DNA from 4 places in the Bacillus nitroreducens genome. Region 4 is predicted to be linked to each of the others. Evidence: predicted binding sites of a transcription regulator. Region 4 holds the regulator's gene; each other region holds the start of a gene.

The links. The regulator Rex, encoded in region 4, represses fermentation and respiration genes when NADH is low (regulators of the CRP and FNR family bind a similar motif). The targets are predictions, from matches to a motif close to TTGTGAAATATTTCACAA.
Region 1: a site for Rex is predicted at 1,813-1,830, ahead of ACWPVE_RS12935 (DUF438 domain-containing protein). Genes of this name have one in related genera too.
Region 2: a site for Rex is predicted at 1,908-1,925, ahead of ACWPVE_RS02545 (TIGR04053 family radical SAM/SPASM domain-containing protein). Genes of this name have one in related genera too.
Region 3: a site for Rex is predicted at 2,137-2,154, ahead of nadC (carboxylating nicotinate-nucleotide diphosphorylase). Genes of this name have one in related genera too.

What each region holds. Positions count from the first base shown of each region.
Region 1 is NZ_CAXHYI020000003.1:1,887,519-1,891,711, reverse strand. Features, by position in the region: gene ACWPVE_RS12935 (DUF438 domain-containing protein) at 519-1,745, opposite strand; gene ACWPVE_RS12930 (HesB/YadR/YfhF family protein) at 1,862-2,158, opposite strand; gene ACWPVE_RS12925 (carbon starvation CstA family protein) at 2,480-3,931, opposite strand; gene ACWPVE_RS12920 (LytR/AlgR family response regulator transcription factor) at 4,085-4,193, opposite strand, start outside.
Region 2 is NZ_CAXHYI020000001.1:516,410-520,602, reverse strand. Features, by position in the region: gene ACWPVE_RS02560 (DUF2249 domain-containing protein) at 1-67, shown strand, start outside; gene ACWPVE_RS02555 (molybdenum cofactor guanylyltransferase) at 614-1,240, shown strand; gene ACWPVE_RS02550 (DUF5316 domain-containing protein) at 1,391-1,684, shown strand; gene ACWPVE_RS02545 (TIGR04053 family radical SAM/SPASM domain-containing protein) at 2,009-3,130, shown strand; gene ACWPVE_RS02540 (Crp/Fnr family transcriptional regulator) at 3,357-4,061, opposite strand.
Region 3 is NZ_CAXHYI020000001.1:327,613-331,805, forward strand. Features, by position in the region: gene ACWPVE_RS01670 (DUF1648 domain-containing protein) at 1-501, opposite strand; gene ACWPVE_RS01675 (aminopeptidase) at 696-1,928, shown strand; gene nadC (carboxylating nicotinate-nucleotide diphosphorylase) at 2,180-3,043, shown strand; gene ACWPVE_RS01685 (TAXI family TRAP transporter solute-binding subunit) at 3,097-4,107, shown strand; gene ACWPVE_RS01690 (TRAP transporter permease) at 4,126-4,193, shown strand, end outside.
Region 4 is NZ_CAXHYI020000003.1:764,348-768,540, forward strand. Features, by position in the region: gene ACWPVE_RS07500 (CPBP family intramembrane glutamic endopeptidase) at 1-596, shown strand, start outside; gene ACWPVE_RS07505 (YdiK family protein) at 600-803, shown strand; gene tatC (twin-arginine translocase subunit TatC) at 953-1,702, opposite strand; gene ACWPVE_RS07515 (twin-arginine translocase TatA/TatE family subunit) at 1,719-1,910, opposite strand; gene ACWPVE_RS07520 (redox-sensing transcriptional repressor Rex) at 1,941-2,582, opposite strand; gene moaC (cyclic pyranopterin monophosphate synthase MoaC) at 2,601-3,089, opposite strand; gene ACWPVE_RS07530 (ABC-F family ATP-binding cassette domain-containing protein) at 3,223-4,193, shown strand, end outside.

The DNA.
Region 1 (4,193 bases), 1.1 Mb from region 4:
GTCCGGGAGCCTCCTCGTCGCTGTGCTCCTGCGGGGTCTCCCCTGGCCACGCTTTTCCCGCAGGAGTCTCGTGCCTTCCGCTCCAATCAACATTAGTTAACAAGGTATTATTTTCTCTGAATTTGAGAAAATAATACCTTTAGCTTCTATTTTATAACGCTCTTTGGATTTATCTTTAAAATAGTCGCTTTCCTGAAATTCCATCTGTTCAGTATGTACATTTGATTTAATACTAAATAGCGAATTAAAACACAGACACGGGTATGATGTAGCGAAATCCTCGGGTCTAATTGGCATGGAATTACAAGGTGCCATGGCGATATTTACAGTAAATATAAAGCGGATTTTAAAACTATTAGGGTAATAACCCAGGGTAAAATGGTATCATATGCATAAAAAAGACGACTTTTAATTCAAAAAATGAATTTTAGTCGTCTTTTTTGATTTATCAATTTAATCACCTATAAAAAACGTAAGTTTTTCAGCTGCCTCCTTTTTCATCAGCATTTTTTTCGTTTCTATGATAAAATCCTTTTTTCTCCTTCGATTTTCTGGATTGGGGCAATGTTTTGAGAGAATTCCATTGTGCCAATATATTCGCCCGTTTCATCACGAACGGCAAAATATCGGATATACACATATTTTCCTTTTGTATTGATCCAAAAATCTTCGACATCTTTTCTTCCTGCTTTAAAGTCATCGAGTAAATCCTCTACAATATGAACACTCCTTGGTGGATGACAATTTTGTACGGTTCTACCAATAACAGCCTTTGTTCTTGCAAAAATACGCTCTTTTCCTTTTGAAAAATATCGAACAACATCGTCTTTATCAATAAACGTAATGTCAACTGGTAAATGATTTAACATTAATTCTAACTGTTTTAGGGACAAGAGGCCCGTTTCCATTTTTATAAAGCCATTAGTGGCAACCTGGTCATCCTCTATTATACTTCTTTTTGGCTTCCAATCATTGGGTGAAATCAAACAAAACCCGATTTCATCACTTTCATGCGCAATTTTTAACCATTCATCCTCAGTTAAATGATTTACTGACATTGGGAACAGGATATTTTCTTCACGATAAATCATTTCATGAATCTGTTCACTGAAAAAGTTGACCACCTCAATCACTGACTGTTTGTCGCCATTGTAATTTGATAATAATTTTTTAGCTTCCTTAATGGCATCTCGGATAAAGTCATCAATTTTCCACATCATATTCGTTGGTCCATAAATGCCGTACTTTTCTAAGTATCGAAAAAGAAGTTGTTCCTTACGCTCATAATGCTTACCAATATCCAATAAGAGATTGCAATCTTCAAGTAATTTTAACCGATTCTCTTCATGATCAGCCTGTTCAAAAGCTTGTAAATGTTTCAGTACTTTTTCATTTACATGTTTTTCAAGCTCCCTATTTTCAAGCTTAAATGTATGTACAGGATGCCCTGGTTGATCCTCTGGAAAAATTGTCCTACTTTCTTGTATTAGCTCCTTAAAAATTTCCCGATGTCTTGAACGAATTTCCGTTGCTTCATGTGGTTGAATGTTCTCCTCTTGCACCATCACATGCTGCAGCTTTGTCACCTCTTCTATCGTAATATAGCCAATTTTTTCAACTAATTTGGATTTGATTTCTTCTACCGATTTCCCCTGACGTAGCTCCAAAAAGCTTTGTTTGATAAGAGACTCTCTTTCCTTGTCATGGATTATATTTTTTTCACGATTATTGATAAGTTCACTCACACAAATTCTCCTTTCTTATGTGAAAAACGATTATTATCTTGAAATTAGCATAGTTTGAGAAAAAGGTTCGTGATGCTTATCACATCAAAAAATAAATAAAGCTCACAAATGTGAGCTTATGGTTTTGGGTATTGATACTCCAATTCATCTTTATCAGGATTATAATCAACAATTAGGTTATGACCATTAAAGAACCAGACGTCATCCTCTTCAACATAAAATTCAATATCTTCGATTTTATGGCTTGTATGAATTTGAATGGGTTCATCATGTGTTGAGAATGCTAATGAATATTTTTCTTGCACGGGACTCGATCCATAGAACATCGGATAAAATCGAACAGTATCCCCATTTTTTACACTTACATCTTCTTTAAACCATTTCACAGCAGCATCGCTTATTGTCATTTCCATTATAACGTACCTCCCAATTGTCCTTCTGATATTGTACGCGAAAAATTTGGACTTTATTAGCTTAATACTACTAAAGTTTCAAGAAGAAGAGAAACGTAAAGTACTGAACTTTTTGTGAAAACGCAACAAGTGCACACAATCATGATCGACTGCGTGCACTTGTAACATTTTTTATAGTAGAACAAACAGGATGGTTGCACACACCACAATGGCTATACTCACAACTTTACCCCAAATAGGTATCTTGTTGTTCCTACTTTGATTGACCTTGTGCTCTTGCTCCTCGACTATTTTTCGATATTCGGGGCTACAGCATCCCATTTAGGCCACCCTGTTATAATTAGAAATATCTTCTTCAAGCGGTAGGTTTGCCGCACGTGCTTTCTTCGCTTGTCGGAAGAATAGAACTAGTAAGATTACAGTACCTGCAAATCCACCGTACCATGCAATATCCATAGGTAAACGGAATCCAATCTGAGCATTCAAGATATACGTAATAACCATTGTTAACATAAACGTTCCTGGAATAAGTGAAATCCAGTAGTTCTTTTTCGCAATATATAAATACATTGCCCCTACAAACAATGCGATTACTGCAGTTGCTTGGTTTGCCCAACTAAAGTATCTCCAAAGAATATTGAAATCGATTTGAGTAAGAACGACTGAGATTGCGAATAAAGGAATAGCAATCCATAAGCGACTTGAAATTTTCTTTTGAGCCATATTCAAATATTCAGCGATTATCATACGTGCACTACGGAATGCTGTATCACCAGATGTAATCGGTAATACAATAACTCCAAGTACAGCTAAAGTTCCACCAATAGCACCTAACATTAAGGTTGAAACTTCACTTACGATTGCTCCTGGTCCACCAGCTGCAAGAAGTTCTTGCAGACCACCGTACCCATCGAACAAGCTCATTGCTGCTGCTGCCCAAATCATTGCGATAATACCTTCTGCAATCATCATACCGTAGAAAATTTTACGACCTTGTTTTTCTTTTTGTGTTGTACGAGAAATAATTGGTGTTTGTGTAGCATGGAATCCAGATAAAGCACCACAAGTGATCGTAAAGAATAATAACGGGAAGATTGGCGCATTATCAGGATGGAAATTTGATAATGAAAGCTCTGGAATAGGCGCTCCCTTCACGATTAACCCAATACCAATTCCAACTGCACTAATTAAAAGGATTGCTCCAAACCATGGATAAAGGCGTCCAATAATTTTATCAACTGGTAATAGAGTAGCCAAAATATAATAAACAAATATCGCTGCAATTAGAATTCCTAAAGCTACTTTTCCATCAAGTAATAGATTTAAAAGACTAGCTGGCGTCGAAACGAAAACGGTTCCAACTAATAATAGAAGTAAAACTGCAAATGCATTAACCACGTGCTTCATAGCTTTACCTAAAAATTTGGTAGCAAGCTCTGGTAAATGTGCCCCTTTGTTGCGAATAGAAATCATTCCAGTTAAATAATCATGAACCGCACCTGCGAAAATACAGCCAACAACAATCCAAATGAATGCAACCGGTCCGTAAAGCGCTCCCATTATTGGCCCGAAAACAGGTCCAGTACCTGCAATATTCAGTAACTGAATCATGGAGTTCTTCTTTGTGCTCATTGGAATGTAGTCAACACCATCAGCATTTACATATGCGGGTGTAGGTCGTTCTTCCTTAACCCCGAATACTTTTTCAACATATTTTCCATACGTAAAGTATCCAATGACCAGCAATGCAATACTCACTAAAAATGTAATCATATCTATATCCCCCTTATCCCTTTATTAATATAAATGAATGCGTTTACATGTATTATAGTATTTTAGTAGGACAATAGGGGGTTTTAAGATTAAAAGGTCGAAATTTGACAATAACGTGTCAAATTTATGAACTATCATGCATAAAGACAATTATTAAATTTCCAGATTGGCTCTTAACGCTTTTACATAGTTTCGGCTAACCGACAGTTGTTCCTCTCTTCCTTCAATTTCTAATTGATAGGCACCATTAAACCAAGGGGTG
Region 2 (4,193 bases), on a different contig from region 4:
CACATGGGAATACCTAGAACAAGGTCCAGACATTTGGCGAGTTGCCATTGGTAAAAAACAAAATTGATAACTAAATACGATATCATTTAAAGTGTAGGCAAAGCTTTTTAAAGTTGCCTACACTTGTTTTTTATAGAAAGCCTTTTTAAAAGATTGGTGCTAATGAATAAAACAAACCTATTGATTGCAGCGTTAGGTGGTGACACCTCGAAAATGTCTTCATATATTCTTCGTGCGTAGGTTAATTCTAGGTAGTACTTCAAAGTCTGCTCACAAAAAGTGAGACTTTAGACCCCACAGGGGCGATTAGCGACTTGTCCAGTTGTAGCGGCAAGAAACTTGAGAAATTTCAACTCTTCCTACGAGGCAAAAAGCGCCTCTATGTCGGAGTCTCTGACACACAGGAAGTGCTAGTGCCGATTAGACATGAGGACGTGGCGATTTTCGTAGGGAATAAATTTGTTTAGAGTGCTAGCTGCTTCCACATTTCGTTAAGGTGGCTCAAAGTCACATACGCTTAAAGCGTCCATCTGAAGGGGAAATCTATAGTTTCTGTTTGGAAGACTGTTTCAATCATGCTACTATGGAGAAAACGTAAAAGGATGGTTCCAACATGACTAATTCAACATTCACAGGTATTGTTTTGGCAGGGGGACAGTCTAGAAGATTTGGTAGCCATAAGGCATTCGCGAAGCTTCATCAAAAATATTTTTATGAATACGCAATTAAAGCACTAGCAGAAAATGTGGATTCCCTCTATATTGTGAGTCATCCTGACTTAAAGGAACAATTTGAAAAACAAACACCTTTTCAAGTTGTTCAAGATGTACCTGAATTCCAAGGGTGTGGTCCACTAGCGGGAATGTTTACTGTTATGAAAAAGGGGGAAGCAAATTGGTACGTAATAATACCATGTGATACGCCTTTTGTGACAGACGATCTTGTAAAACAGTTAATGTCCTTTACGAATGACCTGAGTTATGATGCGATTGTTCCAATCATTTATGAAAGAAAGCAACCTTTAATAGCTGTCTATCATGCTAGGGTGGTAACTAAAATAGAAAGATTGTTGAAGAAAAATTTTTTAAAAATGAGCCAGTTATTAGAAGTATGCAAGGTTAAATATTTAACAGATCAAGACCTAGATCTGCAAGGAATGGAATTCGAAAATATCAATAATCAAACAGAGTTTAATAAAATTACACAAGTCCCTTTTCCTAATATAAGAAAAAAAGACTAATCACACCACGCTAGAGCGGCAGGTCTTCAGGCCCCACATCGTGTGGGCCCGAGTTGTTTTTGTATTAAAAATCAAGCTTATACACTCATAATTTTCTGAAAAGTATGATAAAATATGAATACAATGTCTTTATGAAGGAGGGATTGAAACTTGAGAGTAGGCTTGATATTAGGTATAGTATCCTCTGGCCTTTTACTAATTTTAGGTTTGTCTACTCATCAATTTGAAGCATATTCTGTTATTTCTGGGACATTTGGAATCATCTGCTTTTTGCTTGCAGGAATCGTATCTGATTCCTTTGTAGGGGGAGATCGGATGAGAGCAAATTACTACGTTGAAGATAAGCAATTCCGCAAAAAAAAGTTTAGATATTCCTATTTGTTTTTCCTCATGGGGGCTCCGAACCTACTGGTAGCTGTAGTGTTAACCCTCAATTACATTTAACACTTCTTCAGATTTTATTTTCTTCCATTTAGTAATACTATTATTTGTCTTACTTTAGGTGCCATCATAATCAAGCTGTTAAGACAATCGAATGAAAGTACCGCTATTTTATGTGAGCGCTTAAATAAAACTTTATAACTCTCACGGACGGCAAAGGTACCAGTGTTAGGTACAGGATGTTCTAGACAAGTAGCTGAATTTAAGGTACCTTGAGCTTTTTCAATTGTGAACAATTTGAAAAACCTCCGTCAACTGTGATGTGACTCACATTATTCACTATTTTATAGTGTTAAAATGGTGGACATTACAAGGGAGGTTTGCCTCATGTTTGAAAGAGATTATAATCAGGATCCATTTATTGTAATATGGGAGCTTACAAGAGCTTGTCAATTGAAGTGTCTACATTGTCGTGCGGAAGCACAGTATAAAAGAGATCCCCGAGAGCTTTCCTTTGAAGAAGGAAAAAATTTAATTGACCAAATATACGAAATGAATAATCCCATGCTTGTGTTTACGGGCGGGGATCCATTAATGCGCCCCGATGTGTATGATATCGCAGATTATGCTATTCAAAAAGGTGTGCGCGTCTCAATGACACCAAGTGCAACTCCTAATGTTACGAAAGAAGCTATTCAGAAAGCAAAAGAAGTCGGATTAGCACGTTGGGCGTTCAGTTTGGATGGTCCGACTGCTGAAATTCATGACCACTTCCGTGGAACAAATGGTTCTTTTGACTTAACCATGAAAGCTATTCAGTATTTACATGAGCTTGAAATTCCTATTCAGATAAATACGGTTATTTCAAGATATAATGTTCATGCATTAGATGATATGGCAAAATTAGTGGAGGACCTTGATTGTGTATTGTGGAGTGTGTTTTTCTTAGTTCCTACAGGAAGAGGTAAGGAAACAGATATGATCTCACCTGTAGAACACGAAAAGGTGTTTCGCTGGTTATATGATTTAAGTAAACGGGTAAAATTTGATATTAAAACAACAGCTGCACAGCACTATCGACGTGTGGTAATCCAGTCTAAGATGCGTGAGACAAAAGATACAGAACAACAAATTCGCTATGAAGATGCACTCATGCAAGGTAAGACAGGGAAAATCGATGGACTTGGAAGAGCACCTCAAGGTGTAAACGATGGCAATGGATTCGTGTTTATTTCTCATACAGGGGATGTATATCCAAGTGGCTTGTTACCAGTAATAGCAGGAAATGTAAGGGAAACTCCCTTGGCTGAAATTTATCGTGAATCCCCAATTTTTAAAGATTTGCGTAATCCAGATAAATATAAAGGAAAATGTGGCGTTTGTGAATTTAGACATGTATGTGGTGGATCGCGTTCTCGAGCTTATGCTATGACAGGGGATTACATGGAGAGCGAGCCATTCTGTGTATATATTCCAAAAGCCCTTCGCAAAAAAGAAAACACAATCTGAAGGCAAAGAATCCTGTTAGCAAGCTTTTTCTTGTGCTGTTTTTGAATCCAGTATGGTTAGGATTCGAACTCCATGCACAGAATGTATGGCCTTAAACTAAAATTGAGACACTTTACCCTCTCATTTTTATTGTATCTACGATTAGCTTATGACCTCAAGCTGACGGCGTCTGGAACTAGACAAACGAGAAGACCCAGGAATCTATGGGTCTTTTCGCTTTTTATGGTTATTCAATACTACAATATTTTGCAGGACACTCTTCACATTGTATTTCATTTTTTATGTAAGCTAAATCATGAATGGTAATATAGCCTCTCGAGACGGTGATGATCCCTTTAACCCTTAGCTCATGTAGCATACGGTTTACACTTTCCCTTGTTGTTGCGCAAAAATTAGCAAGCTCTTGATTCGTTAAATGTAGGTCAATAAAGACACCATTTTCCTTTTGAATCCCATAACTATTGGTCATTCTAATTAACGTTGAATACATTGCCCCTTTTTTGCCAAGTAAAACGAGGTCTCTAAATTTTGTTTGTGTTTTTCGAAAATGGTCACTCATCCATTTCATGAATTCAAATGCCAAGGAAGTATTTTCAAAGAGTTTCCTTTCTAATTCATCTTTTTGAATGACTGCAATCTCACTATCTTCTAATATTCTGCAATCAAATAAATACTTCGGTTCGTCTGTAAACAATGTTAACTCCCCAACAATTTCATTTTGACTGCAGATTCGTAAGGATAGTTCATTCCCATCGGCTGTCCCTTTGCTTACTTTTAAACGGCCTGACAGAATGAGATAGAGCTCTGAAGCCTTCATTCCTTCACGGAATAGATATTGTCCCTTTTCCATATGTATGACGTGATCAGCTGATTGTAATAGTTCTGTTAATTCATTTGAGAGCGTTGGCTTTTCTAATGTTATGCGACTCATCGTTACCACCTTCCTTTGGAGATGCTATAATTGCTTCTAAAGGAATAATATAATGTTACTATAATAGTAGGTGTATAATTAATCACACTTATTACATGATGGGTGCAAGACCTTTATCAGAATAGGGATTGC
Region 3 (4,193 bases), on a different contig from region 4:
TCATTTATTACGTAGTTTGAACATCTTGTACATATAGTAACCCATTGTTCCAAAAATAGACAGGAGCATTCCAATCATATACCACATGCCTAACCCTTCTTTTCCTTGAGCGACAGTGATCGATTCCCATACCCCAATTCCTAAAAATAAGGTGATAAAGAAGTTCGTCGTGATTAGCATTTTTTGTGAGGCTTTATAGAGCCCTTCTGCATTTTCTGGTGTCACTTTCACAGGGTAATTATGTACATGTGGAAACTTACTTAAGATGAACATCGTTTTAAATAAAAAGGTCGCTATGATTGGAAGGATGAGAATACTGCCTTTTCCACCCCAACTATCTGGCTCCCCCGCAATGTTAAAATGAGTGGGTACTCGATTTGGAATTTCACTCCAATTTACAATAATAAAAATATACATTCCAACTAATAAAAGAATGGAGAGTATCTCTAAAATTTTTTCAGATAAGGTTTTTCGTCGTTTAAGCACTGGATTGTTCGCCATAAAAATCCCCCTTTCCCTTCATAAAGTATACGGTAAATGAGCCTGGAGGGTTTCATTTTAAAAGCAAATCTCAACAGGATTCAGTGGTACCTTCCCACTGGTTCCTAGTTCCCGTGTGGTATCGTTTCTGATAAACTAAAAAGGGAAATACATACTTTCGTGCTAGAAGTAGTACGATTCAAAGGAGAATTGAGATGACAAAGTTCGAACAAATGCTGGATAAATATGCTGACTTAGCTGTTCGGGTCGGTGTGAATGTCCAAAAGGGACAAAATCTTTTCATAAATGCGCCGATTTCCGCTGTTGAATATGTACGTAAAGTTGTGAGAAAGGCCTATGAGGCTGGGGCAAGAAACGTATATATTGAGTGGAATGATGACGAAATCACACGAACCCGTTTTGACCTTGCACCAGATGAAGCATTTCTTGATTACCCAATGTGGAAAGCAAAAGGGATGGAAGAACTTGCAGAAGGTGGAGCTGCCTTTTTATCTATCATATCTTCAAACCCTGATTTGCTTAAAGGTGTTAATCCTGATCGGATTGCAAACGCCAACAAAACGGCAGGTCAGGCGTTAGAGAAATACCGTAATTATGCGCAAGCAGATAAAGTAAGCTGGTCCGTTATTGCCGTCCCTTCAGAAAGCTGGGCGAAAAAAGTTTTCCCTGACCTCTCTTCTGATGAGCAAGTTGAAAAATTATGGGATGCGATTTTCCAGGCTACTCGTGTAGATGTCGAGGATCCTGTTCAAGCATGGAAAGAACACAATGCAACACTGCATGCAAAGGTTGAATACATGAACAACAAAAAGTATAAGAAGTTACATTATAAAGCACCTGGAACCGATTTAGTGGTGGAACTGCCTGAGAACCACGTTTGGATCGGCGGTGGAGGTGAAAACGAGCAAAAGATTCAGTTCGTTGCTAATATGCCGACGGAAGAAGTATTTACCGTTCCCAATAAAGAAGGTGTCAATGGGTATGTAAGCAGTACAAAGCCACTTAATTACGGTGGAAGTTTAATTGACAACTTTACCTTAACTTTTGAAAAAGGACGAATCGTTGGTATCAAGGCTGAAACAGGCGAAGATACATTGAAACGACTGGTGGAAACGGATGAAGGCAGTCATTATTTAGGTGAGGTTGCTCTTGTTCCGCATAATTCACCTATTTCACAATCGAAAGTTCTATTTTACAATACGCTATTCGATGAAAATGCATCCAATCATTTTGCGATTGGAAATGCATATGCCTTCTGTATTGAAGGTGGTAAAACAATGTCACGTGAAGAACTCGCGGAAAAAGGAGTAAACTCCAGTATTACACATGTGGACTTCATGGTCGGTTCAGCAGAAATGGATATCGATGGCATCACAGCGGACGGTACCGTTGAACCTGTCTTCCGTAAAGGTAACTGGGCATTTTAATCTTCATAACAGGCACCATTGGGATGTATCCTAACGGTGCCTTTTTCATTCTGGTCCCCCCTCTCCTTCACCTCCACAATCATCCAATGTAAATTTTATTTTACGATTCTATTGAAATTCATGTTGTTTTGTGTAAATATAGGTGACAAGACAGTTGTTAAAACACCTTTACGGTCCATATTGTTTTTTCAAATTATTTTACCTAAGTTTGTGAAATTATTATCAAACTTATTACATGTAGGAGGCAAACTATGAATATAGTCAAATTGCGTAAAATGTTACAAGAATTTTTACTTGAGGATATTGGTGAACTGGACATAACAAGTCAATCGATTTTTCCCATCGAACAAACAAGTCAAGGTGTATTTATTGCGAAAGAGAATGGGATCATCTCTGGGTTATCTATTATAAAAGAAGCGTACCATCTTTTAGATTCGACCATTCAAGTGGAATTGCGTTTTGCTGACGGAGATCGCGTCAAATCTGGTGATACAATTGCCACGGTAACCGGTCCGACATCCCATCTTCTAACTGGTGAGAGAGTCATTTTAAATCTTATTCAACGAATGAGTGGAATTGCAACGACAACGAACAGATGTGTGGAGGCTTTAAACGACCCTTCCATTCACATTTGTGATACGAGAAAAACAACGCCTGGACTGAGAATGTTAGATAAATATGCGGTTGTCTCTGGCGGAGGAAAAAACCACCGTTTTGGTCTATATGATGGTGTGATGATTAAGGATAACCACATCGCTTATTGTGGTTCGATTACGAAAGCTGTGCAAGCCGTACGTGAAAAGATTGGCCATATGGTAAAAATTGAAGTTGAAACGGAAAATAAGGAGGAAGTATTGGAAGCGATCGCAGCTGGTGCTGATGTCATCATGTTTGATAATCGCAGTCCAGAAGAAGTCAGGGAATTCTCTCAATTGGTGCCGAAAGGAATTACAACTGAGGCCTCAGGGGGAATTACGTTAGAAAACTTAGCAACCTACTCGGGGACAGGTGTCCAGTATATTTCATTAGGATTTTTAACACATTCTGTAAAAGCACTTGATATTAGTTTGCAAGTGAAAGAAGGAAACAAAAAGTCTTCTTTATCTGCGAAATAGTACAAGACGAATTGATTTTTAATTATTAACGTAACCTTTGGGGGTAAAAAGGAATGTCTAACAGAAATTGGACCTTACCAGTTCTTTTAATCATTTGTAGTTTGCTTCTTGCTGGGTGCATGAATAAAGTTGGAGCCGTGTCTATCGATCGTTCAGAAGAAATCAAAACAACCATCATTGGTGGGCGAACAGGTGGTGCTTGGTCAGTCTTTACTGAAGGTATCGCAGAAAGTATTCGCCGGGAAAATAAAGGGGCACTTGTAACAGTAGAACCAGGTGGAATTGTGGAAAATCCGGCTAGTGTCGGCACGAATACAGTTCCATACGGAATCTCCTATGCCATGACAGCCTATTCCGCATTCAAAGGAACAGAACCATATAAAGTCGCCTATCCAGATATCCGAGCAATCAGTGTTGTTATCCCAGCAAATTATTATCAATTGATCGCAAGGGCGAATGTCGAATTTGATTCATTCGATGAGGTCGTCGCAACGAAAGCACCAATACGACTAGCTGTTGATCAAAAAGGTTCAGCAGGTGAAATCATTACACGAACGATTTTAGAAGAGTACGGTGTAACCTATAATGATATAAAATCTTGGGGTGGATCTGTTGATCATTTAAGTGGCGCAGCTACCTTTGAACTAATGGCAGATAATCGCATAGATACAACTGGTGATGCAGTATCTGTTCCTTCGAGTGATATTTTAGAAGCGGCCATTACAAACGACATGAAATTTATCACGATGGATCATGAAGTGCTTCAATCTGTAGCAGAAAAACTAGGGATGGAACAAGGTACGATTCCTGCAGGTAGTTATGACTTTTTAAATGAAGATATATCCACAGTCTATACTCCTGCTATTTTAATTGTTCATAAAGATGTTCCTGAAAATGAAGTGTATCGAATGACGAAATCCATCTATGAAAATTTTGAATACTTAGGTACAGTTCATAAAGAATTTCAGAAACTATCAGAAGAAAACATGAGCAAAGTTGGGAAAGTCCCTCTTCACCCTGGTGCAAAGAGATTTTTTATAGAAAAAGGACTTATTCTCGAATAGTAGAAGGGAGTTCCCACCATGAAGGGAGTTAAAAATTATCTAACTCGTGCCTTTACTGAAGGTGAAAAACGTCAGTTAACAGGTCC
Region 4 (4,193 bases):
GGACAATTATTAGTTTTGTTGCAGCGCTCCCTATTGTTTTATTTTTATTGCGACAAGATATAAGGGAAAGACATCAAAACCTTGAACGTTCTTCTAAGGGTGAAGCAATCGGGTGGGCAATTGCAGGTGTATTTATGGCCATGACTTCACAAATTTTAGCGGCTAACATCGAAATTCACCTGTTTGGAATTGAGCCAGGCTCAGAAAATACGCAAGAAATTATGGCCCTTGTGAAATCTCTTCCACTACTTGTGATTGTCGTATCCATTATTGGTCCAATACTTGAAGAGATTATTTTTAGACAAATTATTTTTGGATCATTATATAAAAAGTTCAACTTTTTCATATCGGGCTTAATTAGTTCCTTAATTTTTGCTGCTGTACATATGGATTTTACTCATATCCTTATTTATACAGCGATGGGCTTCACCTTTGCATTCCTTTATGTACAAACTAAGCGGATCATTGTACCAATTTTTGCACATGTTGCGATGAATACATTTGTCGTTGCTGTTCAGACGATTTTTGCTGATGATATAGAAAGGATTATGAAGCAAGCCGAGAAACTGCAACAAACATTTATTGGAGGCTTTTAGTATATGCGAAGAACTTCACCTTTTGCGATGGGCATCTTTTACGCGTTAATGGGAACACTTTTTACTTATTTTGCGATTGGCTTTGCAACGGAGACAATCTGGAACTTTTCCACCATTTTTCTCGTCCTGTTTGCAACCTTTGACTTCGGTATGGCCATCCGAATGTTTTCCCTACATAGTAAAATAAAAAAAGTCACAAAAAAATAACCTCACAACGGAGGTTATTTTTTATTGTCTAACTACAGCGCCTAGCCCCACTGGGTCTAGCCAATCTGTCATGAAGGTCAAAGCACAACCTTCTCGACAGATTTTCTTATGCTTGTCGGGGCTGAGCAAGGCACTTCCGCTTTTCTTTTTTATTCCATACTATTAGCAGCCATCATTTCCGCTTTCAAAGCTTTCCTATATGCACTTCTTGATACGATTATACTAATTTCATATAGTCCGAATAACGGTACAGTGACCATTAAATGCGAGATTAACTCGGGAGGTGTAATTAACCCTCCGATGACTAAAAGTATAAAATACGCATACTTCCGTATTTTAGAAAGAAACATTGGTGTTACAATTCCCAGTCTTGTTAAAAACATCACAATTACTGGCAGCTGAAACAAAAATCCGAACGGTAAGGTAAGCTGTAACAGAAATTGAAAGTATTCATTAATTCCTATCACTTGATTAATATCAAGTCGTACCGCTAATCTGGACATAAAGTTCACAACAAACGGAAACAAAATAAAATAAGAGAATGAGATTCCTACTAAAAATAAAAAAACAGAGATTGGAATATAACTTAGTGTTACCTTCCGTTCCTTCTCATACAAACCTGGACTAATAAATGCCCAAAGTTGATAAAGTAAAAAAGGCGACGAGATAACTAACGCTATAATAAACGCAAATTGCATATAAATTTTAATCGGATCTGTCATACGGAAAGCATTCATCGTTAGCTCTTTCGCTTCTTCCGCGTTTTGCAAATAAACAATTACAGGCTCGGCGAGAAAAAAGCTCCCTAATGCAACTATGAAGAAGAAAACGACTACATAAATCAGTCGTTTTCGTAGCTCACCAATATGATCGTAGACGGACATTTCTTTTTCGTTCATATGACTCATCCTATCATTACTTCACATCATGAGATTCTTTCTTCTTAACATCATCATCGTCATCATCAGCTAAACCTTTTGTCGCGTTTTTAAATTCACGCAAAGTATTCCCCGCTGCTTTTCCAAGCTCAGGTAACTTCTTAGGTCCAAAAATGAGTAATGCTGCAACCACAATTAAAAAGATACTACCGAAACCGAGACTTCCCATCGTAAGTCACCTCCCCACAAATAAAAGTTTCTATTCCTCATTTGAATAATGCTTTAAAAAGTAAACAAGTGCTTGTAGCTCAACAGCTAAATCAATATGATGAACTCGAATATGTTCAGGGACATTGATTCTTGCTGGTGTAAAATTCAAGATACCTTTTATGCCTTTAACGACAAGACGATCCGTAATCGCCTGGGCAGCGCCGACAGGTACTGTTAGGATCGCTACTGTTACATCATCAGGCAATACTTTTTCAAGATCATCTAAATGGTGTACCTTGACTCCACCAACACTATTTCCTACCTTATTATAATCCACATCAAACGCAAGCTCAATTTTTGTATTATTATTCTTCGAAAAATTATAATTCAAAAATGCTGTGCCTAAATTTCCTACACCAATTAGTGCAACTTTTGTTAATTCATCCTGATCGAGCGTTTTACTAAAAAAGGATAATAAGTAATTAACATTATAGCCATACCCTTTTTTTCCTAGCGCTCCAAAATAGGAAAAATCGCGCCTAATCGTAGCAGAATCGACCTTTACCGCTTCACTCAGTTCTGCAGATGACACCCTTTGCTTCCCCGACGCATGCAAGTTTTTCAGAAACCGATAATAAAGTGGTAGCCTTTTGGCAGTTGCTTGTGGTATTTTTGATTGTTCCAGATTCATGTGTATATTCCCCCACTACTAGCCTTTAAATTCCCTTTTGAAATCTCCATTCTTTCCACCAGTTTTTTCTGCTAGGTAGGTTGGTCCAATGACCATCCCTTTATCAACTGCTTTACACATATCATAAACTGTTAAAGCGCAGACAGAAGCAGCCGTAAGTGCTTCCATTTCTACTCCCGTGCTACCCTTTGTCTTTACTTCAACCGTAATATGAAGAATATATTCGTCTCCTACTGTCCAACTGAATGAAATATCGACGCCCTTCAATGCCAATGGATGGCACATCGGAATGAGATCTGACGTCTTTTTGGCTGCCATAATCCCTGCAACCTGTGATACTGCAAGAACATCACCCTTGCTAATCTCATTATTTACGATTTGCTCATAAATCATTTTATTTACAGTTATACTAGATTTTGCAATAGCTGTACGGACTGTATCTGACTTCTCCGTAATGTCGACCATCTTAGCTCGACCCTGCTCATTAAAATGGGTAAATGCTGACATCTATCGACCCTCCCATAAACTATACACTATTTTACCACATCTGTCTGCGAAACGTGTGTGAACATTATCATTGCAGTTGCTCTCTTACGATAATATAAGATACACTGTTGGTAGAAACAAGAGGTGAAATAGTATGATTTTACTACAAGTAAATCAGCTCAAAAAATATTTTGCTGCTGATCTTATTTTATCGAATATAAAGTTAGAAGTACAAACACGTGACCGAATTGCTATTGTTGGTCGAAACGGCGCTGGAAAATCAACACTTTTAAAAATTATAGCAGGTCAGATGTCTCATGATGGCGGCGAGATTATTAAGCCTAAAAGTGTCACAATCGATTATCTCGCTCAAGATACTGGACTTGAATCAACACTCACCATCTGGGAGGAAATGCTAACCGTATTTGCACCCTTACAAAAGCTTGAAAAAGACATTAGAACCCTTGAAGTAAAAATGGGAGATCCTTCTCTATTTGAAAATCCAATCGATTATCAAAAATTGCTAGAGGAATATGATCAGCTTCAAGTTAACTTTAAAGAAATGGGCGGCTATCAATACGAAGCTGATATTCGATCCATTTTACATGGTTTTAATTTTACAGAAGAAGACTACCAAACGAAAATTTCTAGCTTAAGTGGTGGTCAAAAGACACGTCTTGCTCTTTGTAAACTATTACTATCAAAACCAGATTTATTAATTCTTGACGAGCCCACTAACCACCTTGATATTAACACCCTAACTTGGCTAGAACAATATCTTCAAGGATATCCTGGCGCACTGTTAATCGTGTCTCATGATCGTTACTTCCTTGATAAAGTGGTCAATCAAGTCTATGAGATATCACGACATACAAGCACTCGATATGTCGGAAACTATAGTAACTACTTAAAACTCAAAGCTGAAAACTATGAGCTTGAACTGAAAAAATATGAAAAGCAACAAGATGAAGTCGAAAAACTAAAAGACTTTATTGCTAAAAACCTAGTTAGAGCCTCGACAACGAAGCGTGCTCAAAGTAGACGTAAACAACTTGAAAAAATGGAACTTATGGACAAGCCACAAGGAGATGAAAAATCAGCTTCCTTCCGATTTGAAATTGAAAG